DNA from 3 places in the Paenibacillus mesotrionivorans genome. Region 1 is predicted to be linked to each of the others. Evidence: predicted binding sites of a transcription regulator. Region 1 holds the regulator's gene; each other region holds the start of a gene.
The links. Region 1 encodes Rex, which represses fermentation and respiration genes when NADH is low (regulators of the CRP and FNR family bind a similar motif). Its sites were predicted from a motif close to TTGTGAAATATTTCACAA; they were not measured.
Positions count from the first base shown of each region.

Region 2: ACI1P1_RS06335 (hemerythrin domain-containing protein) is a predicted target of Rex. The motif match lies at 5,775-5,792, and genes of this name have one in related genera.
Region 3: qoxA (cytochrome aa3 quinol oxidase subunit II) is a predicted target of Rex. The motif match lies at 3,180-3,197, and genes of this name have one in related genera.

Region 1 is NZ_JBJURJ010000001.1:267,271-274,698, forward strand. Features, by position in the region: gene ACI1P1_RS01235 (hypothetical protein) at 1-362, opposite strand, end outside; gene ACI1P1_RS01240 (cell wall elongation regulator TseB-like domain-containing protein) at 531-1,031, opposite strand; gene ACI1P1_RS01245 (amidohydrolase) at 1,086-2,390, opposite strand; gene ACI1P1_RS01250 (DUF47 domain-containing protein) at 2,609-3,229, shown strand; gene ACI1P1_RS01255 (redox-sensing transcriptional repressor Rex) at 3,681-4,304, opposite strand; gene dinG (ATP-dependent DNA helicase DinG) at 4,301-7,159, opposite strand; gene ACI1P1_RS01265 (tetratricopeptide repeat protein) at 7,255-7,428, opposite strand, start outside.
Region 2 is NZ_JBJURJ010000003.1:406,400-413,827, reverse strand. Features, by position in the region: gene ACI1P1_RS06370 (glycoside hydrolase family 30 protein) at 1-1,063, shown strand, start outside; gene ACI1P1_RS06365 (hemerythrin domain-containing protein) at 1,345-1,884, shown strand; gene mobA (molybdenum cofactor guanylyltransferase) at 1,915-2,526, shown strand; gene ACI1P1_RS06355 (FeoA family protein) at 2,814-3,029, shown strand; gene ACI1P1_RS06350 (FeoA family protein) at 3,125-3,352, shown strand; gene feoB (ferrous iron transport protein B) at 3,384-5,438, shown strand; gene ACI1P1_RS06340 (FeoB-associated Cys-rich membrane protein) at 5,485-5,643, shown strand; gene ACI1P1_RS06335 (hemerythrin domain-containing protein) at 5,921-6,445, shown strand; gene lpdD (prenylated flavin chaperone LpdD) at 6,541-6,912, shown strand; gene moaA (GTP 3',8-cyclase MoaA) at 6,890-7,428, shown strand, end outside.
Region 3 is NZ_JBJURJ010000006.1:12,625-20,052, forward strand. Features, by position in the region: gene qoxC (cytochrome aa3 quinol oxidase subunit III) at 1-182, opposite strand, end outside; gene qoxB (cytochrome aa3 quinol oxidase subunit I) at 169-2,148, opposite strand; gene qoxA (cytochrome aa3 quinol oxidase subunit II) at 2,138-3,109, opposite strand; gene rplT (50S ribosomal protein L20) at 3,449-3,808, opposite strand; gene rpmI (50S ribosomal protein L35) at 3,941-4,141, opposite strand; gene infC (translation initiation factor IF-3) at 4,179-4,670, opposite strand; ribosomal protein L20 leader region at 4,723-4,864, opposite strand; gene ACI1P1_RS10055 (glycosyltransferase family 2 protein) at 4,941-6,173, opposite strand; gene ACI1P1_RS10060 (glycosyltransferase family 4 protein) at 6,578-7,428, opposite strand, start outside.

The sequences.
Region 1 (7,428 bases):
TAACGGCGGGTTTCCATGGCCTGGGCCACGTCGAACAATGCAGTAGACCACCAGTTCTCCAGCTGCGGGGAGGTGTTGCTGGTCACTTTAATCTCAGGCACCCGGTCACCGGCTACCTCGTCGTTCTTTTGGCTAATTTTGTGAACAATTTCACGTATATTAGCTTGATTGTTAAGCTGTACATTAAACACCGTCTTTTGCCCGGAGATGCTGGCCTTGTAATCCACAACCCCAGCTGTCTCATTCAAAGCATGATTCAAAGGACTTTCTAGAGCGACACTATGATAAATAAACCATCCGCCGAACAGAACGGCCGCCGATGCGACAACAGCAATTAGAATAGGTGTTGCTTTGAGCTTCAAGGGATGTCCCCCTTCCTGTAATTAAAAAAGATTCGTTATTTAGAATGAATACTAATATAATAATGAGTATATCACTTTTTTATATACTAGAGTATATCAACTTTGTGAATACTTCTTAGCGAATTTGTGGAAAGAAAAAAGACACCCTTCCAGGTGTCTTGACAACATTTAACCTTTTGCTCCCAATCTATAGGTATCCAAGAGTTCGCCGTCGGCGAACCGGTAATAGCCGTAGAAGCCTTCCGTACGCCCGTTTTCCTGCTCGCGCTCGTAATAAACCTCCCACACCAGCTCTTGCTCCAGCTTACCCGGTGTAACCCGGAGAATGCGGGCAGCGGGATCCGCGGCAGTCACCTTCGACGAAACATTGGCCATAGAAATACCGTTGGACTCATATTCTGTATGGATCCCCGATTCTTCTCCGATCCATACGATCATTTTTTTCTGGAGTTTGTCTTCTCCGAAGACGATGCGCCAGGTTTCCGTTCCAATAAAGGTGTCCACCCGGTCGGCCTTCACCATCATGGTCTGGCTGTAAGCGGTCAGGACCGCCTCCTTCTTCTCCTGCCATTCCCCCGCGGTCAGACGCTCCCCGAATATAAACAGTCCAAGGAGCAGTACAGCCAAGCAGATGCTCCCCAGAAGCACATTCTTTTTCCAGCGGCTCATTCTCCCATCCCTCTTGTAGCGGCCTTAAGCTCCTTAACATGCTACATGCAGAGCTTATCTTCCGATAATCCCCTCGTAGCGGCGTTGGAATTCGGCCTTGATTTTTTCCTCGTCCAGCGTGAGGCATTCCCCGTTCTTCACCGTTTGTTTGCCGTTCACCCACACATCGGTGACATCCCCGGCTGAAGCGGAATAAATGATATGGGATACGTAGTCGGTCCGGGGGTAGAAGTGGGGACGGTTGTTATCCAGACCGATAAAGTCCGCCTTCATCCCCGCCTTGAGGACACCGGTGTCCGGCAGCCACAAGGATTTGGCCCCGTCGGCCGTACCCATGCGGAATGCAACTGTAGCCGGAACGGCAGTGGGATCGCCGGAGACTCCTTTATGGATCAGGGCGGCCAGGCGCGCTTCCTCGAACATATCCAGATTATTGTTGCTGGCGGAGCTGTCCGTACCCAGGGAAACCAGGAGCCCTGCGGCAAGCAAGTCCGGCACCCGGGCCACACCGCTGGCCAGCTTGAGATTGCTGCCCGGATTATGGCTGATGCGCACGTCATAGCGGCAGAGAATATCGATTTCATCATCCGTCAAATGCACTCCGTGGGCAATCAGGCAGGGCCGGCCGAATACACCCAGCTTCTCCAGGTGGGCGGCGGGGCGCAGACCGTATTGGGCTACATTCTCCTCCACTTCCCGGATGGTTTCAGACATATGGATATGAATAGGCAGGTCCAGCTCATGTGCGGCTTGCACGATGCGTTCAATATAATCAGGCGGGCATGTGTACGGGGCGTGGGGCGACATCATCGTAGTGATTCGTCCGTCTGCCTTGCCGTTCCACTCTCTGGCGAAACGGATCGCCTCCTGCAGCTTCCGGTCCTGCTCCTCCGGCGGACACAGTCCGATGACTCCCCGGGCCAGAACGGCGCGGATCCCGGATTCCTCTACAGCCTTGGCCACCTCATCCATATGGTCATACATATCCACGAAGGTCGTGGTGCCGCCCTTCATCATCTCGACAATGGACAGAAGGGTCCCGCACCGCACGTCCTCTGCAGTAAATTTGGCTTCATTGGGCCACATTTTCTCCGAGAGCCATACCTGCAGGGCCAGATCATCCCCGTAGCCGCGCAAATAAGCCATCGCCGCATGGCCATGGGTATTCACCCAGCCGGGCATAAACAGCTTGCCGCGGGCGTCCAGGCGCTGGACATTGCTTTCACCCGGTTGGCCGGGATAGGCCCCCTCCTCAAGCTCCGTTATCCGGTCACCCTCTACCGCCATATATCCTTTCACTACCGGGCGCACTGCGTCGCCGGTGACAAAAACACCGTTTTCAATAACCAGTCGGGTCATCCGATAAGCCCCTTTCCTGTTGCTGCAGAATTATAAGTGCCGCAGGCAATCTCTTTTCTTCACTCTACAATGACCGGAAGGGAAAATCAAGAAAAGATCCATTGCATACGGGACGGAGAATATGGTATTTTAAGAGTTACGGATGCATAACAAAGGATGCATGAAGTTTTCGAATAAACGGGCACTTGAATGCCCGCAAGCCTTGGAGGTCTTTGGACATGGCAATCGGCAAGAAACAGGACGAGGATTTTTACGTACTGCTGACACAATCCGCAGAGAATACGCTTCAGGCTGCCCACGTATTCCGCCAGGCGATGATGAGCGAAGGCTCCCCTACCGCCTACCAGCAGGAGCTTCGCGACTTGGAGCATAAGGGAGACACCATTACCCACTCCGTTTTCCGCGGGCTGAACAAGGTGTTTATTACCCCCATCGACCGGGAGGACATTCTGGCTCTGGCTGCCAAGATGGACGACGTGATCGACGGCATTGAAGAATGCATCGCGCGGTTTGATTATTTGAATATTCAGGCTACGGATCATTACATGAAGGAGTTCTCGGTTGTGCTGGTGAATGCCTGCCAATACATACTGGACGCCATCAAGCTGCTTTCCAAGAAGAAGTACATGCAGATTGCCGAATTCACCGTGAAGATCAACAGCATGGAGAACGAAGGAGACAAGCTGCTCCGTCAAGGCATCAAGGATATTTTCCACAATCCCAAGGATCCGTACCATGACTTCAAGCTGAAGGAAATGTATGAACAGCTGGAGCTGACTACTGATGCCTGCGAGAACGTGGCCGACATTCTGGACGGCATTGTATTGAAGTACGCGTAAGTGATGGTTTGAAAGAGACTGCCCCAGGGCGGTCCACAGCCGGCTGCAATCGATGATTGCGGCCTTTTTTTATTTTGAGGCTTACACTACACCAACGTACTGCATGTTCAAACTTTGCTTTAGAGGGTTGCACACGTTAGAACGTTACTCCCATTCTCTTCCGAAATGCAAAAGTACATTTATTGGAGAGACAAACCTTCGTTTTATCGTCTTTCCTGCAAAAATGCAGTTATTTCCATCACATGGGGGCATTATGAAGCCTGGGCGGAGGAAATAGGTGCACTTTTGCATTTGGTATGCAGCAAACGTCGGGTTCCGGGGAGAATAGATGCACTTTTGCAAGGAGAAACGCCCGCTGTTCGATCGCCAAAAACCACCTCCACAAAAACATCAAAAAAAGGGATGCCCGCCTGATGGGGACATCCCTTTCCACATAATATTCTGTATGCCGCTATTCGTCCAAATAATAGGCCAGGCTTTGCAGATCCGTCGTAAAGTCCGCATTATGCACCCGGATGTGCATCGGAACCTTAATAATCACCGGCGCAAAGTTCAGGATCGCTTCTACCCCGCCGCGCACGAATTCATCCGCCACCGACTGGGCCTCCGAAGCCGGAACCGTGATAATGCCAATTCGGATGGCCTCCTCACGAATCGTCCCAACCAGCTCCTTCATAGGATGCACCTGCAGGTTATTGATGCTGGTGCCCACCTTGTCCGGACTGTCGTCGAAGATGGCCGTAATCTTCATATTGTCCTTCAGATAGACATTGTAGTTGCACAGCGCCCGTCCCAGGTTTCCCGCTCCCACCAGGGCAACGGCAATGTCTTGGTTCAGCTTCAGAATCTGCCGGATCTTCTCGATGAGGTAATTCACATCGTATCCGATCCCCTTCTTGCCGAACTCCCCGAAATACGCCAGATCCTTGCGGATTTGGGCCGGGTTCAGGTCCAACTTGTTGCCCAGGTCCTGGGAGGACACAGTCTGGACATTCTTCATATTCAATTCGTTAAGAAACCTTAGATATACCGGAAGCCTTCGTACGACGGCCTCCGAAATCTTCTCCGTCTTCAACCTTCCTCACTCCTCATCCATTCCATGATTCTCGGCACCAATTGCGAAGTTGTCATATGCTCAATCTTCGGCCCGGGCAGGGAGTAAAGAAAATGCTTGCCGTATGCCGTATCAATCACCCGGGTATCATAGACAATAACCGTTCCTTTATCGGTGGCGGTCCGCACCAGCCGGCCGAAGCCCTGTTTGAAGCGGATAACCGCCTGGGGCACAGAATATTTGATAAAGGGGTTCTGTCCTTTTTCCTTATAAAGCTCGCACTTGGCCTCCACAAGAGGATGGTTGGGCGGCTGAAAAGGCAATCTCACAATAGCCAGGCAGCTTAACGCATCTCCGGGAATGTCCACACCCTCCCAGAAGGAGCTGGTGCCCAGCAGGACACTTGCGGCACTGTCCTTGAACATCCGCGTCAGCTTACTCCGGTTGCCGCCGTCCATCCCCTGCCCCAGCACCTGAATCCCTCTTGAGGCCAGCTCTTCCTTCAGCCTCTGGTGAACCGCCTTCAGCATCCGGTACGAGGTGAACAGCACAAGCATTCTTCCGTTGGTTGCCACCGCCACATCGCGCAGAGATTCCGTAAGCTTCTCGATATAATACGCTTCGGCGGCACTGCCCTTAATATTGGGAAAATCGCGGGGCACCGCTACCAGCGCCTGCTCCCTGTATTGAAAGGGGGATGGCAGAATGACCGTCCGGACCTTGCCGGACGGGCTATTCTCCATAAGCCCCAGCTGTTCGCAGATATAATGAAATTTCTTGTCCACGGACAAGGTGGCAGATGTCAATATTATACTATCTTTTGCATCAAAAAAGAACTGTCGAAGAATGGCGCTTACATCCGCAGGAACACTTACCAATTGAAGGGACTTACTCTTGAACTGGCTGCTCGCTTCCAGCCAATACACATCATCCTGCTCAGGCATATGCATAAACCTGTGAAGGGTATCCCGGTGCCTGTCCAGATCCTTGCCGGCCCCGTTCAAATCCGTAACCAGAGTCTGTATGCCCAGGTCATCCTGGACATCCTTCCAATCATTCAGCAGCCGGTCCAGCTGCCGCGAAGCTTCACCAAGGCCAACGTAGATATTCTCCTCCATCTTCCGGAGAGTCTCCCAGCTAGGAGGAAGCATGGCGGGTTTAACCCGCACCACCAGCTGCCCGGCTTCCGCCGATGCAGGGTCGGAGGCGCTGGCCGACATTCCCGCAAAGTCATACAGCAGCTGGGACAGCTCGTCCCAGTGCTCCTTGGCCTCCACCAGCTTCTCCTCCACGTCCACTATAGCCCGCAGCCACTTGGATGCTTTATCCCCAGCCGCATGCTCTTGAATACGCATGGATACCAACGGCAGGAGGCCCGAACGGGAATCCTTATACAGCCATGTCAACGTGTGCACAAAGCTAAGGTAATGCAGCTCCAAGCCCAGATGCTTGGCCGCTACCTCCTCGAAGTGATGAGCCTCGTCCACGATTAACTGCGAATAAGCCGGCAGCAGCCGGTTCTCCGCTTTAATATCCGTAAACAGCAGGGAATGATTGACGATAATCACGTCCGCCTGGGTAGATTCATGCTTTGCCCGGTGGTAGAAGCAGCGCCGGAACCAAGGGCAGTGGCGGTTCAAGCAAGAATCCGCATCGCTTTGCACATCCTGCCAGAAGTCATTGCCTTTGGAGGTCAAATACAGCTCCTCGTCGTCTCCCCGTTCTGTGTCAGAGAGCCATACGGTCATTTGCGCAGCCGTCAGCCGGTCATCGCGGCCGTTGGCGAAGTCTGCCGTATTCACCTTGGTCTCGAATTTGCGGAGGCACAGATAATGATTACGCCCCTTCAGAACAGCCGCCTCGAACCCAAAAGGAAACAGCTCCTGCAAAAGCGGGATATCCCGCTGGCGCAGCTGCTCCTGAAGCTGGATGGTATGGGTGCTGACCACGATTTTCTTCTCTTCGCTGATGCCGTAATGAAGGGCTGGGATCAAATAAGCCAAGGACTTTCCGGTCCCCGTTCCCGCCTCAATCAGCAGGTGGGCGCTGTCGGATAAAGCCCCCTGTACATCACGAATCATCTGGGCCTGGGCAGGCCGCTCCTCGTAGCCGGGGAATTTCTCCTTCATCCGCTCTGTGAGATAGGCATGGAATTCCTCGAAGGGTTTGTCCAGCCATTCCTTGTCTGCCCGCGGCTTTTTCTCCTCGCCCCATTCCCCGGCCTTCAGGGAATATTGCCGGAAATACCGGTCCAAATTGGGATCCACCGGAGTAGCAATTTCCTTCAACCCCAGAATTTCCTTTAGAAACCAGCTGAGGTCTGTATTTTCCATTTCGAACAGATAGGAAAGGCGCTGCACCGTGAGCAGATCCAAATCCTCGAAGCGTTCCAGCACCTTCACCCATAGAAGAGCCGTTGCCTCTGCGTCCGAATCCGCCTGGTGGGGTCGTTCATGGGGGATCTCCATGGTTTGGGTAACCATGGACAGCTGCAGGCTGCCAAGCATGGGGAACAGCATACGCAAAAAATCCAGGGTATCGAGAACCCTTCCGGAAAAGGGACGATACCCCGAAATATCCAACCCCCGCTGCAAAAAGCCGAGGTCAAAGGAAACGTTATGACCCACCAGCACCGCATCCTCCAACATTGGAGCCATCTGTGCCATCACACTTTCCACAGACGGAGCAGACTCCACCATTTGGTCGGTAATGCCGGTTAAGGTGGTTATAAATTCGGGAATAGGCCCCGATGGTTTAATGAAGGAGGCGTATCTGCCGGTAATTTCAGTATCTTCCAGGATGACCAGTCCGGCTTGAATGATTTCGTCGGAAGGCTGGTTGCCTGTAGTTTCAAAATCCAATACGGCGAATTTCATTCTCCCCGTCCAATCCTCTCTTGTCATTGATGGGCTGTCCTTTTAGCATACCAAAAGGAGTCGGGGTTGGGAAGAACAAATGTTTTGTTCTTGCTTTATTTCCGTTTATCCCAATGGGCCGGGGTCAACACCGGCTCTATGGAGGCGGGATCCGCCGAATGGGCTAGCCGGAACAGCTCCAGAGCCTTGTCCAGATTCTGGCGTTCAGCCTGGATGCAGCCCATGGCATTGTATGAAATGGCCTTCATCTTCAGATCATCGGTCAAGGG
Region 2 (7,428 bases), on a different contig from region 1:
CATCAACAGCTGCGATTTCTCCTTGGGGAATTACGCCTATGTGGAGGAACAGGACCCGGAGCTGGAACACTTCGATATTTCCCGGGACAAACAATCGCTGATTCCGCTGATCCGCAGGGCACAGGAGACGGCGGGCTCCGGCTTTAAGCTGTTTGCCTCCCCCTGGAGCCCGCCGGCGTGGATGAAGTCCAACGGGGAAATGAACCATGGCGGCCACCTGCTCCGGGAATACTGGCCGGTATGGGCCGAGTATTACGTGAAGTATATACAGGCCTATGCCGCCGAAGGTGTGGATATCTGGGGGTTAACCGTCCAGAATGAAGCCAAGGCCAAGCAGCGGTGGGATTCCTGCATCTACACCGCCGAAGAAGAACGGGATTTTGTGAAGGAGCATCTGGGTCCCGCCCTGGAGAAGCATGGGCTGTCCCATGTGAAGGTGATGATCTGGGACCATAACAAGGAACGGGTTTATGACAGGGCGAAGGTAGCCTTCACGGACGCCGCGGCGTCCAAGTACATCTGGGGCATCGGCTTCCACTGGTACTCCGGGGACCACTTCGAAGCGCTGTCCGCCGTTCATGACCGTTTTCCGGATAAGGCGCTGGTTTTCACGGAAGGCTGTCAGGAATTCTTCGGCGTCCATGCCGGGTCCTGGCTAACCGGGGAGCGTTATGGCCATGATATCATGGGCAATCTGAACCATTGGATGACCGCTTGGACGGATTGGAACATCGTGCTGGACGAACAGGGCGGACCCAACCATGTGCGCAATTTCTGCGACGCGCCGATTATTGCCGATACCACTACGGATTCGGTTATCTATGGAAGCTCCTATTATTACATCGGACACTTCAGCAAATATATCCGGCCCGGAGCCGTTCGCATCGGCTGCACCAAATACACGGACCAGTTGGAAACCACCGCTTTCCTCAATGAGGACGGCACCATTGCCGTGGTGGTGTTAAACCGGACAGAGGAGGAGCTTCCTTTTGTCCTCCGGTACAAGGAGGAGCTGGCGGAGGCGGTTATCCCTGCCCATGCCATCCAAACCTTGGTATTTTAAGCACCAGCCCGGTCACTCGAAACTTCTTTCCAAATCGGGTCAAACGGACATGCTTCGAACGCTTTCGAGTCTTTTAACCAGCCTGCGGGCTGGTTTTTTGCGTTTTTGGTGGGGCTGCCGCTGTGATATAGTTAACATACGACTACGGCGGGCACAGGGTATCATGGAAGTAGATAAATAAACGTAAATAACTACCGGGCTTGATGATAAAAAGCTTTTATTGGCATTGGCTTCAACCATGTCAGAAAGCCATTGCAGGGCCCGTCGGGAGGTGTTGGCTAATGTCACGGCTGAAGGGATTTGCGGCAACGGACAGCATCAAGCCAAACACAGGCATGGCGCCTGCCCTTCAATTGCTGAGCCGGGAGCATACCAAGCTCCGCAGAGGGATGGAGCAGGTTTGGGAATTTGCAGCTAAGTCCTCGGTGCGCAGGGAGGACTTCGTGCGGGAATGGATCCGCCGGGAGCAGAAGCTGCGGAGTGCCTGGAATCTGCATACCGAGAAGGAGGAGCAAATCCTGCTTGGTGTCCTGTCCAAATATTTGGATACTGATAAAGGTCCGGCTGCTGTTATGAAGTATGAGCATGAGCTGCTGGAAGAGACCTTCGATGAGCTGGAAGCAACCATGGACCATCTGGCGGAGCATCCCGGCGACGAGGCTGCATTCCAGAAGGTTGCCGCTCAATTCCGGCGGGCCTGCCAAGTCATCGGGGATCATTGTTATAAGGAAGAGAATGCCGCTTTTAAACTGGCCCAGAACCTGCTTACCGATTCGGAGAAGGTGCTCGTTCTGCAGATGATCCGCAAAAAGAAGCAATAACCGATAGATACACGGAAAGGATGGGAAGCTATGCTTACGGGCGCCATATTGGCCGGAGGCCAAAACCGGAGAATGGGCAAGGAAAAAGCCTTGCTTCCTTTTTCCGGTGAATTGCTCATCCAGCGTCAGATCAGAACGCTGAGCGAGGTTTGTGAGGAAATTATCGTGGTGACGAACCAGCCGACCCTGTTTCTGCCGGTTCTCGACCGCTCCATCCGGATCATTACCGATTATTATCCCGGCAAGGGGCCGTTGTCCGGCATGCATGCGGCATTGGCCTTGGCCCGGAATCCGGAGGTATGGATTGTCGGCTGCGACATGCCGTTCCTGTCCTCCTCCGCCGCTACAGCCATGCAGGAGCTGAAGGCTACCCTGAAATGCGATGCGGTGGTCCCGGTTATTGAAGGACGGTCCCATCCCCTCCACGGGATTTATTCCAAAGGCTGTGCGGATGCCATATCGGCGCTGCTCCTGTCCGGGGAGTCACGGGTTTCCGAAATGCTGCGGATGATTTATTGGCAGGAGGCGCCGGAGGCCCATTTTGAAGAAAAGCATATCGGCCTGGAATTTGTTACGAATATGAACACACCCGAAGAATACGAGTCGGCATTGAAGCATGCCGGAGAAGCAGCCCTTTCCTAAAAGGAGGGGCTGTTTTTTTATTGCGGAAAGGTGAACACACTACTGCGGTTCGGACGGAGAAACGCTTTGGAGGCTTTTGCATGGGACGGATAAATGTGACAAAACGACAAATGATGTGGAAATTGAGGATAAATGGGCAGGTTGCGGTTATTGACTAGTGATTTATTTCACAGCGACAGGGGGGTAGAAGGTGTATTTTTATCGTAACAGTGAAAGTGATTATCACTACCGGGTCATGAATAAGATAAACTATCATCCGTTTTTTCTTAATGAAAGGAGCGGGAATTATGCCGTTAACGATGCTTCCTATAGGAAAAGAAGCCGTTGTGAATGAGTGCAGAGCCAAGGAGGATACCAAGAAGTTTCTGGCTGGACTGGGCATTGTACCGGGAGTCTTTATTTCCGTCGTATCCGAGATGAAGGGCAACCTCATCGTCAGCGTGAAGGGCTCCAGACTGGCCCTCAATAAAGGCGTCGCTCAACAACTGATGGTCAATCCGTAATTTGAATAACTAGCGGCGGGGCTCCTCCAAGGGAGATGTCCCGCTTTTTATTAAGAATGATTATCATTATCAATCAACCTTAGATGGAGGACTATATGGACATTTCCCTGAAGGACCTGAAACCTGCCGAAACCGCCGTGATCAAAAGCATCGGGGTAAGCGGCCCGGTGAAGAGAAGATTGATGGATATGGGGATTACCCCAGGAGCCAAGATCATTATGCGGAAGGTGGCTCCCTTGGGAGATCCCATCGAGATTAATGTGCGGGGCTACGAGCTGACCCTGCGGAAGTCCGAAGCGGAACAAATCACAGTCGAGAAATAGTTCAAATTTCACGTAAGAATGGAGAATGAGTATGGCGGCGTACAGATTTGCCCTGGCTGGCAATCCTAACTGCGGAAAGACTACCCTATTTAACAATCTGACGGGGAGCAATGCCCATGTTGGCAACTGGCCCGGGGTAACTGTGGAGCGTAAAGAGGGAAAGTGCAAAAAGGTAAAGGAAAATGTGACCATAATTGACCTTCCCGGTATTTACTCGCTGTCACCTTATTCCCAAGAAGAAATTATCGCGCGCAACTTTCTCTCCAAGGAAAAACCGGATGTAATCATCAATATCGTGGATGCCACCAACATTGAGCGGAACTTGTATCTCACCACCCAATTGCTGGAGCTGGGGATTCCTACGATCATTGCCCTGAACATGATGGATGAGGTGAAGCTCCGGGGAGACAGCATTGATGCGGCCAGTCTGGAGAAGCAACTGGGTGTGCCCGTGGTTCCCATCACCGCCACCAAGAATCAGGGGATCAAGGAGCTGCTGGAGCGGGCCTTGTCCTTGGACCACAAGCATGAGCGTGCCATCAAAACTGCCCTTGAGCGCACCAAGCTGGAAGCACCCGTCAAGGCGCTGAGTGAGCTTCTGCAGAAGGATAATTACCCCAACCCGCTTTACAATGCCGTGAAGCTGCTGGAAAGAGACGAAAAAGCAATCGAAGAGCTTAACATGAGCCCGGCTATGACGGCTTCCGTCAATAAGATCGTGGCCCAGGCCGAAGGCGCCGAGGGTGATCTGGAGTCGATGATTGCCGACCTGCGTTACAAATATATCAGTGAAGCCATCGAAAAGCATGTGAAGAAGGGAAGAAAGGAAGGGGATTTGACCTTTTCCGATAAGGTGGACAAGATTGTCACCAACCGCTACCTGGGCATTCCGATCTTCATATTGATTATGTATGCCGTATTCCAGATTTCCTTGGGTCCGGTGGCTGCACTTATCGCCGATCCCTTCGCAGAATTCACCGGGGAAACCATCCCGGGCTGGGTAGCGACCTTCCTGGAAACCGTCGGAGCATCCGATACGGTTACGGGCCTGGTAATTGACGGTATCTTTGCAGGTATTGGATCAGTACTCGGCTTTCTGCCCCTTGTTGTAATCCTGATGCTCTGTCTGTCCATTCTGGAGGACGTCGGGTATATGGCCCGCATCGCCTTCGTGATGGACCGTGTGTTCAGACGCTTTGGCCTGTCCGGCAAAGCCTTCGTTCCGCTTCTGATGGGGTATGGCTGCGGCGTTCCCGCCATTATGGCCACCCGGACCCTGGAGGATGACCGGAGCCGGAAGCTGGCCATCACCCTGATGCCGTTTATGTCCTGTGGAGCCCGGATCCCGGTATACGCCGTGTTCGCCGGCGCCTTCTTCGCCTCCAATCAGGGGCTTGTCACATTCAGTATTTACGGCCTGGGCATTCTTGTGGCCATGCTCTCTTGTATCATTTTGAACAAAACGGTATTTAAGGGTGAAGCACCTCCGTTTGTTATGGAGCTGCCGCCGTACCGACTGCCTTCCTTGAAGTCCGTTATGATGCATACCTGGGAAAAAGCCCGCGGCTATGTGGTGAAGGTGGGTACCATCCTGCTGTCCATGAGCGTAGTCATCTGGGTGCTGCAAACCTTCGATTTCTCCTTCCATATGGTGGGGGACGCTGCAGATAGCATCTTCGGCTCCATCGGCAAGCTGATCGCTCCGATCTTTACCTGGAACGGCTTCGGTGTGATTAACGGCACCGGCGAAGTGCACTGGCAGGTAGGCGCTGCGCTGCTGACCGGTTTGATCGCCAAGGAAGCGGTAGTCAGCACCTTGGGAATTCTCTACATCAATGAGGGCACGGAAGAGCTGACCAACGCCCTCAGCACTGCCCTGCATGGATATTTCTCGCCGCTTGCGGCTTTCTCCGTCATGGTATTCGTTCTGTTGTATGCCCCTTGTTTTGCGGCTATCGCCACAGCCAAGAAGGAACTGGGCTCCTGGAAATGGACCCTGTTCACCGTGGCCTACCAATGCGGCATTGCCTGGACCATCTCGCTTCTTGTATATCAAGTCGGCCGTCTCCTGGGAATCGGACTCTAGAGTCAAGTCCATCCATCGCCATACTCATAAGGAAGAAGGGATTCACATGGCAGATGTAATTATTATCGCAGTGGTTGTCGGCATCGTCGGCTTTACTGTTTTCCGTTATCTGAAGAATCGCAAAAACGGCGGCACCGCCTGCAATTGCGGCAGCGCCAGCTCCACCTGCGGCAAAGCAGACAGCTGCGGCATGATCAACCGTTAATTCTTCGTCCTCATATTGGTGCCCGGCTCTCTCCTTCTGTTCCTGGTGAACAGCAGCGGGAGGCCGGGTATTTTTTTGGAGTGAAGGGAAAAAATGAGATGACACAAGTTAGCAATATTCAGCGGCATACTTTGTGATTATAATCACAGATGAACCATATGGCAGAGACTATACTGATGGTATAAGTTATCGCCATATAAATTATATTTATCGAAGATAGAGGTTGCCATAAGCATCACACCCGATTGTGGCGATGAATACAGAGGAGTGGATGAACATGCTTCAAACGTTATCCCGTGAAGAGCAAGTGGTTAGTACAGTAGACGTGCTGGGAGACGGAATGGAACAGCTGAAGGAAGAGCATGAGCTGCTGAAGCGGGAAATGATGGAGCTTTATGGCATGGCCAAGGTAGTGGGACAGGATGAGGATGTGCTGAATTGGAGCGTATCTCTGAACTATCTCCGCGGCAAAACCATTCAGTTTGTGGAGAAAATGGATGCCCACTCCTTGTGGGAGGATCAAGTCCTGTTTCCCATGGTGCGCGACTATTCCGGCCAGGATCTGGAGCAGCTGATGGCGCTGGAGCAGGAGCATAAGCTGGCTCACGGCCATATTATGCGCTTCCTGCAAATCCTGGAAGGGGCTTCGGCTCCCGTCAACAGTGAGAAGGCCAAGGAGGCTGCGGCTTCCCTGCTGGAGGCCTACAATGTGCTTGCCGGTCACTTCCGCAATGAAGAAGAGAATTTGTTTCCGCTGGCGGAGCAAATGCTGATGGATCTGGAACAGTTTTTTTCCTGCTAAAGTATCCTGATATGTGATCATAATGTTACGCCGTCTGCATGCAGGCGGCGTTTTTGTTTGTTATAATCATATGAAAACGTTAAAGGGGTCAGAAGATGACAATCCGCAATCTCTACGGGCTGTCTGTGCGGACCATCGAAGCCGGCGCGGACTATATTCTGCTGGTTACCGGAGGACAAGCCCATATCGGTGCAACAGCGGTTTCGTATCCCACCGAAGGCGGCGGCGTCCATACGGAGGTCATCGGGCTGCCCGGCCACAAGGAGGCCGAGCTTGCCCGTGAGCTGGCGGATATGGCCTGCAGCACGCTGGGCAAAGCGGTTACGGTGGTGGCCGGTATTCATATTGACCGCGCCACCTTGCCTGAAATCCGCGCTATGGTGGCTGAAACAAAGACATTGTTCCATGCGGAGCTGGAGATTCTTAGAGACAGGAGGTGGAGACATGGAGGAGCAGCTGACGGATAAACACGGACGCAAGCATGATTATATCCGGATATCCGTAACCGACCGCTGCAACCTGCGGTGTGTGTATTGTATGCCGGAGGAGGGTGTGGAGTTTGAACCTGAGGAAAACATTCTGCAGGCCGAGGAGATCCGGGAGGTTGTCCGGGTATTGGCCGGCATGGGCATCCGCAAGCTGCGGCTAACCGGGGGTGAGCCTCTGCTGCGCAAGGATTTGCCGGAGCTGGTCGCCATGTTGGCGGCGGTTCCCGGCATCGAGGATATCGGATTGACGACCAACGGCATCTTTTTGGAGAAAAAAGCGGAAGCTTTAAAGCTGGCCGGGCTTACCCGGATTAACATCAGCCTGGACAGCCTGCGGGAGGACCGGTTCCGTCTGATCACAAGAGGCGGCGATATCCGGAAGGTGCTGGCCAGTGTGGACGCGGCTCTCCGGGCCGGGCTTGATCCCGTGAAGCTGAATGTGGTTTTGGTCAAAGGGGTCAATGACGATGAAATCGCCGATTTCCTGAAGCTAAC
Region 3 (7,428 bases), on a different contig from region 1:
TTAATCAGGTCCTGATGAGTGGGTCCCCCCGCATACCGGTGATACAGCGCGGCGTAGACGCCGAAGAGAGTGGCGAACAGTACAATCTCTGCTCCCAGGAAGATCCAGAAGCCAAGGATATTCATCCGGCTCTGCTCTGTCCGGTACTCCATCGGCAGGGCCGTATTCTCATGATGCGTCATACTTGTTCACCTCTTTCTCCATGCTTCTCCATGCTTTCTCCCGATACGCGATCTCATGGGTATGCACATGATAACCCTCATCATAGTCGAAGGAACGGATGATCAAGCCGACCACAACGCCAACCAGTGCCACCAAGGCGGCAATATGGAGCTCGAAGACCAGCAGGAAGCCGGCTACCATAAACACTCCGCCCATATACACCGGCAGCCAGGAATTGCGCGGCATATGGATTTCCTCCAGCTCAGACTCCTTCAGCGTCAAGCCTTCACCCTTCTTCTTCATGTGCCAGAAGGCATCCAGCGATTTCACTACCGGAATCTTGGCAAAGTTATAGAATTGCGGCGGGGAAGCCGTTGTCCACTCCAGGGTGCGGGCATCCCACGGGTCACTGACGACATTCTTCGGACCGTAGCGGAAGCTCCAATAAATATTGTAGCAGAATACGGCGAAGCCGGCTGCCAATACTGCGCTGCCCAGACCCGAAAGCAGGAACAGCGGTGAAAAGCCCGATTCCTCGGAGTAGGTGTAGGCCCGTCTTACCGCGCCGTTCAGTCCCAGGAAGAACATCGGCATAAATGTTACGTTGAAGCCGATAACGAACAGCCAAAAATGCCACTTGCCCAAACGTTCGTTAAGCAGGGTGCCGAAAATCTTCGGCCACCAGTAGTATAGGCCAGCAAAGACGGCGAATACAACGCCGGGGATCAGCACATAGTGGAAATGCGCCACCAGGAACAAGGTATTGTGATACTGGTAATCCGCAGCGCCCATAGCCAGCATGACGCCGGTTACGCCGCCGATGACGAAGCAGGGAACAAAGGCCAGCGCCCACAGCATAGCAGTGGTCATCTTGATCCGCCCCTTGCGCATGGTGAACAGCCAGTTGAACATCTTCACCCCGGTGGGAATCGCAATGAGCATGGTGGAGATGGAGAAGAATGAATTTACCCCGGGCCCGGCCCCCATAGTATAGAAGTGATGGACCCAAACCAGCATACTTAGCACAGAGATGCCCACAATAGAAACGATCATGGATGTGTAGCCGTACAGCGTCTTGCGGGAGAAGGTAGCTATCACCTCGGAGAAAATCCCGAAAGCCGGCAGAACAACAATGTAAACCTCGGGATGGCCCCAGAGCCAGAACAGATTGGCCCACAGCATATCCATACCCCCGGCAGACACTGTGAAGAAGTGGGTGCCGTACAGACGGTCAAAGGTCATCAGAGCCAGCGCCACAGTAAGAATCGGGAACGCGGCAACAATAATCAGGTTGGTAACCAGGGAGGTCCAAGTAAACATAGGCATCTTGAACAGGGTCATCCCCGGAGCACGCATCTTCATAATCGTCACAATAAAGTTGACGCCGGTCATCAGCGTTCCGATACCTGAAATCTGAAGCGCCACGGCATAAAAGTTATTGCCGATACCCGGGCTGAACTCCTTGCCTGCCAGCGGGAAGTAAGAGGTCCAGCCGGCATCCGGAGAACCGCCGACGACGAAGCTCAGGTTGAACAGCATGGCTCCGCTGAAGAACAGCCAGAAGCTCAGAGCATTCAATTGTGGGTATGCCACGTCGCGGGCGCCGATCTGCAGCGGAATAATAATATTCATAAGACCGATGAGCATAGGCATGGCCATGAACAAAATCATGACCACACCGTGAGTCGTGAAGACCTCGTTATAATGCTGCGCATTTAAAAATTCCATTTCCGGGCGAGAGGTCTGGACCTTCATCATCAGACCGTCCATACCGCCGCGGAAGAACATAGCCACACCTGAGAGTATATACATGATACCGATTTTCTTGTGGTCAACCGTGGTGATCCATTCTTTCCACAGCCATTGCCAGCGCTTGAGATAAATCAGCAGCGCTACAATGCCCACCGATACCAGAACAATCGAAATCTGGGCGCCGAGAATCATCGGATCCCCGGTTACCAGTATTTTATCCCATTTAATGCCCATGCTTTTCACCCCCGTCTTTCTTGGTGTTGTTTTGGGATTCACCGCTGTTTGGTGCATTGTATTGATCAGGCTCGGTGAAGGTTTTACCCGGATAGCCGTGATCCAGACGGTACATCTCCGGATTGGTGTAAGACTTGGAATCCGGATCCGCATGGTTTACCCATTCCAGGTGAGTGTTGGAATATGTCTGCCGTCCCAAATGGGTGGGCTCCAGCAGCTTCTCATATTCCGGCTCGGACAGCTTGGGAGCAGTGGCCTTCACGTCGCTCACCCATTCCTCAAACTCCTTGGGGGTTTGGCTCAGAACCTCAAACTCCATTCCTGAATAACCCTTGCCATTAAAGTTGGTGTTGCGGCCCAGATAGGAGCCCGGGTGGTCTGCCGCCAAAAACAGCTGGTTCTCCATCTTCGCCATGGCATACTTCTGGCCAGCAAGAGCCGGAATCCAGAAGGACTGCATGGTACCGGCGGAGGTCAGCCTGAAATCCACCGTACGCCCCGCGGGGATATTCACGTAGTTCACTGTCTCAATGTTTTGCTCCGGATAGCTGAAAATCCATTTCCAGTCTGCAGAGGTCACATGAATCACAAGCGGAGTCTGGTCCTCATAACCGGCAGGCACATCCTCCAGCTTGTACAGGGCCTTCACCGTAGGAATGGTCAGGGCGATCACGATCAGGATCGGAATCACAACCCAGGTAATCTCCAGGGCAAGGCTGCCATGCTCCTCGGGGGGCTCGTAATCCTCGTTCCCCGGCTTCTCCCGGTATTTCCACACAATGAAAACAAACAAACCGATCACAACAACCACGACCAACAGCATCCACATCAAGGACCAGTTAATCAGCTCAGCAATGCTTCTTGCCACAGGCCCCTGGGGATTCAACACCACCAGACTTTCGCAGCCGCTCAAAAGAGCCGTTCCTGCACCTGCAGTCAACAGAGCAAGCAGCCTTTTCATTCGCATGTATGCCAACTCCCCTTCTCACAGAAATGCGAATTTCACAATATGTTCAATCCACTCTCTTTTTTTGTGATATTTATCACTTTACAAATGAAATCTTAACATGAAAATCAGTTTTCAGCTATCTGAAATTGTTACAAAAATAGTAAGGAAAATTATACAAATGACTTTTTTTACCTCATCTGCTATACTATTTGATTGCATCTTGAGAATTGTTAATATTTAGTTGATTCTATGTGATAGCCTGGCCTTTCATACCTCTAAAATGCAAAAAAACCGGACAAGGAGATTGCTCTCCCGGTCCGGGTCTTTTCAGTCACGCGTCTATCCGCGGTACTAGGCGTTCAGCTTTACCTTAGCAGCGGCAGCCAGATCGGAGAATGCCTTAGCGTCGGTTACAGCCAGGTCAGCCAGGATCTTGCGGTTTACGTCGATGCCGGCCAGCTTCAAGCCGTACATGAACTTGCTGTAGGACAATCCGTTTTGACGGGAAGCCGCATTGATACGGGCGATCCACAGCTTGCGGAAATCGCGCTTCACTTGACGGCGGTCACGGAATGCGTACATGTGGGACTTCATTACCTGCTCGTTAGCAGTTCTGAATAACCGGTGTTTGGAGCCAAAATAGCCCTTTGCCAGCTTCAAGATTTTTTTATGACGACGACGAGTCACAAACCCGCCCTTAACTCTTGCCATAGTAGTCAGCCTCCTGAATAAATGAATTGCTTTGCCCTGATAACTTGCTCCGTGCCAGAGGCCGGATCATGTTATGGAAGCCTCGGAATTGGCTTTAGCCAATCTGAGGGGGAATTTCGTCCGAAACGTTGTTTACTTCACGTATACCAGCAGGGACTCAATACGCTTGGTATCGCCCTTGGTCATGATGGCAGATTTGCCCAATCTGGCCTTTTGCTTGGAGCTCTTGTGCTCCAGAATGTGGCGTTTGCCCGATTTGTTTCTCTTGATTTTGCCAGTACCGGTTTTCGTGAAACGCTTGGCAGCGCCACGGTGAGTTTTCATCTTAGGCATTGCTGAAGTCCTCCTAATAGTTATTCCCGGCTCCGAATCACTTCGGCGCCAGTATCATAATCATGCTGCGGCCTTCCAGTTTGGGTCTGCGCTCCACTGTACAAATGCTCTCAGCTTCAGTCGCTACCCGCTCCAGCACACGCTGGCCAATGGAAGCATGAGTAATTTCACGGCCGCGGAAACGTACGCTGCACTTCACCTTGTCTCCGTCCTGAATGAACTTCAGAACATTGCGGAGCTTGGTCTGGAAGTCGTGCTCGTCGATGGTGGCGCTGAAGCGGACTTCCTTCAGGTCAACAATCTTCTGATTCTTGCGCGCTTCCTTTTCTTTCTTCTGGGTCTCATACCGGAACTTGCCGTAATCCATGATCCGGCAAACCGGCGGTTTGGCGGTAGGCGCTACATTTACCAGGTCCAGATTCGCATCCTGAGCCATTTGCAGTGCTTCCCGGAAAGGCTTAATCCCCAGTTGTTCACTTTCGGGACCGATCAAACGGACTTCCTTGGCGCGAATCTCTTCGTTAATCATATGATCCTTGCTAATAACGTTCCACCTCCACTAGTTTCTCACCTGTACCTTGAACCTAAAAAAAGGATGCAGGCACTAACCGCCCACATCCTGATCTCGCGTCATAAGCAACACTGCTAAGCGTTCACTTAAGTGACTAGAACCAGCCAACGCTCTGTCGGTCAGGTGAGAAGCGGGCGCTTCTTCTTAATAGCACTCAAACAGTCTAACATAGAAACTCAGTCAAGTCAAACCAAATTTAACTATCTGCAAACACGGGATCTAAAGCCCTTAGCTGGCCTGCTTGCTCTGTACTTCCTCCAGCCGGAGCACCCGGGTATGCTGGGTGTGGCTCCATTGTTTGTTGTTCTGGGTGAAGAAGGCGTAGAAGGTTACCGGGTACCACGATACCAGGAACACCGGGAACAGGATGAGCGACTTCCAGATCTTCTTCGGCGCCCGCTCCATATACAGAGCCAGCGGGAACACCAGGACATTCAGCAGGTACAGTACGCCGAAGAACCAGGGCGCATTTTCGAACAGAGAGGTGAAGTACGGCTCTGGCCGGAGCTGGTCGGCATACAGCATGATGGTGATGATGCCGCTCAGGAACAGGTTGTAGACGTTCAAGGCATAAACGGCGGTGTCCACCTTAGCCCAGTTGCCTTCCTTCAGCCCCTGCCATACGAGGGGGAAGAAGTAGCGACGGGCCACATCGAAGTGTCCCTGCATCCAGCGCAGCCGTTGGCGGGCCGATGCATTAAAGGACAACGGCTTCTCGTCGTATACCTTGGCATCATAGTCGAAATACGGCTTGATGCCCCTCTTGACGCAGCGCATGGTAAATTCCAAATCCTCCACCAGACTGGTGGCGCCCCAGCCCATTTCCTTCAGCAGGGTGGTCTCAAAGCACATGCCGGTGCCGCCCAGATAATTGGCCAGCCCCAGATTGGTGCGGGGCAGCTGCCACAGACGGTTGCAGTACCAGTACGAAATGGCATACGAGGAGGTAATCCAGGAATCATGCGGATTCTTGGTATCCAGATAAGCTTGGACCACACGGTGGCCGGCACAAAGGTCGTTATTCATGTGGATCAGGAAATCCTGCTCCACCAGGTTGTCCGCATCAAACATCACGATGCCGTCATAGGTGCGGGGAAGCTTCCACAGCTCCTTGAGCATCCATTCGATGGCGTATCCCTTGCCGCGGAGGTTGGGATTAAAACGTTCGAAAGCATAAACGCCGTGGCTTCTGGCAATATCGGCGGTATTGTCGGTGCAGTTGTCACAGATGACCATCACATCATACAGCTCTTTGGGGTAATTCAACCTCTTCAAATTCTCCAGCAGCGCTCCGACCACCTGGCCCTCGTTATGGGCGGCAACCAGAATGGCAAACGACTTTTGCGGCTCGAAGCTTTTTTTGTTATTTTTACGCACCCATCCAAAAAACGTAAGCACAAGCTGATACGCGCCGATTAAAGCTAATATCAGCTGCAAAGCCAAAACAATATGGTCCAGCATGGTAAGCCCCCTTTTTTTACTACTTCCCTTTCTTCATTCTCTCTCTAAACCAATCTTTGTGTTTTGAAAACTTTTCCGTTGGATTCGAAAGCCGATACTGATTTTCCTCTCTTTACCCCCGTTTGTCAAAAGCCCCAAACCGCCTCCTTAAGGCGGTTTACGGCCAATAAAGGGAATACAACCGGGAAATTCCTCCGTCCTGCGCATCCAAACGCGATCTTACGGTGTATCTTGACCTTCGCTGTCCTCTGGCGGAGTTGACCCCCGGTCCACAGGCCCAGATCTTGTCCTTCTCATTATCACCCAGCAGCAGGGGGTTTCATCCACTGTTTTAGGAACTTGAGGGTTCCGCCGGGCATGCGGAGGCCCTTCCGGTGCTTCCACCGGAATTAGGGCCTTTCGCATTATTTAGCCGCTGCCAGCTCATGGTTCGACAATTCGCCCAGTTCGGGCACCACTTGTCGATAACTGTCCAGCAAACGGGAGAAGATAGAATCCCAGGTTTGAAGCTCACTGTAGGCCCGCCCTGACTGGGCCATTGTGCTGCGGAGGGTGTCGTTCTCCAAAAGTGTGGCGATGGCTTCCGCAAAAGCCCCCGCGTCTCCCGGCTGGCATAGCCATCCGGTCTCCATATGTCTGACGGTATCCTGGACGCCTCCTGCAGCCGCGCCGATCACCGTTGTGCCTGATGCCATAGCCTCCAGCACCACATTCCCGAAGGTTTCCGTGGCGGAGGGAAATACGAACAGATCCGCTGCCGCATACAAGTCCGTCAGCGCCGTTCCTTCGGTAAATCCGAGGAAGTGGATGTCCGTCCGATCCATATAGGATTCGGTGAGCTCCTTGTATAAAGGTCCGTCGCCGGCAAGAATCAGCTCCGTCTGCGACTTCAGCTCCTCCGGCAGCTGGTCATATGCCTCCAGCAGCACATCGACACTTTTCTCAGGGGCCAAACGTCCTACATATAAAAGAGACAATTTGTCGGGATTTGCGCCTGCCTTACGCAGCACCGCCTCGCGGTCCACCTCCGGATGGAAGCGGGCCACATCCACGCCGCGGCTCCACACCTCCAAATTGGAGAAGCCCCTGTCCATTAAATAATGAAGCGTGGACCGGGAAGGAACGTAAATTTTGCGGCAGGTCTGGTGGAACCAGCCCAGATACCGCCAGAGCATACCCTCCACCCATTGGATCTTGTAATACTGCAGGTACTGGTCAAAATGAGTATGGTAGGAAGCCACTACCGGGATTTTGT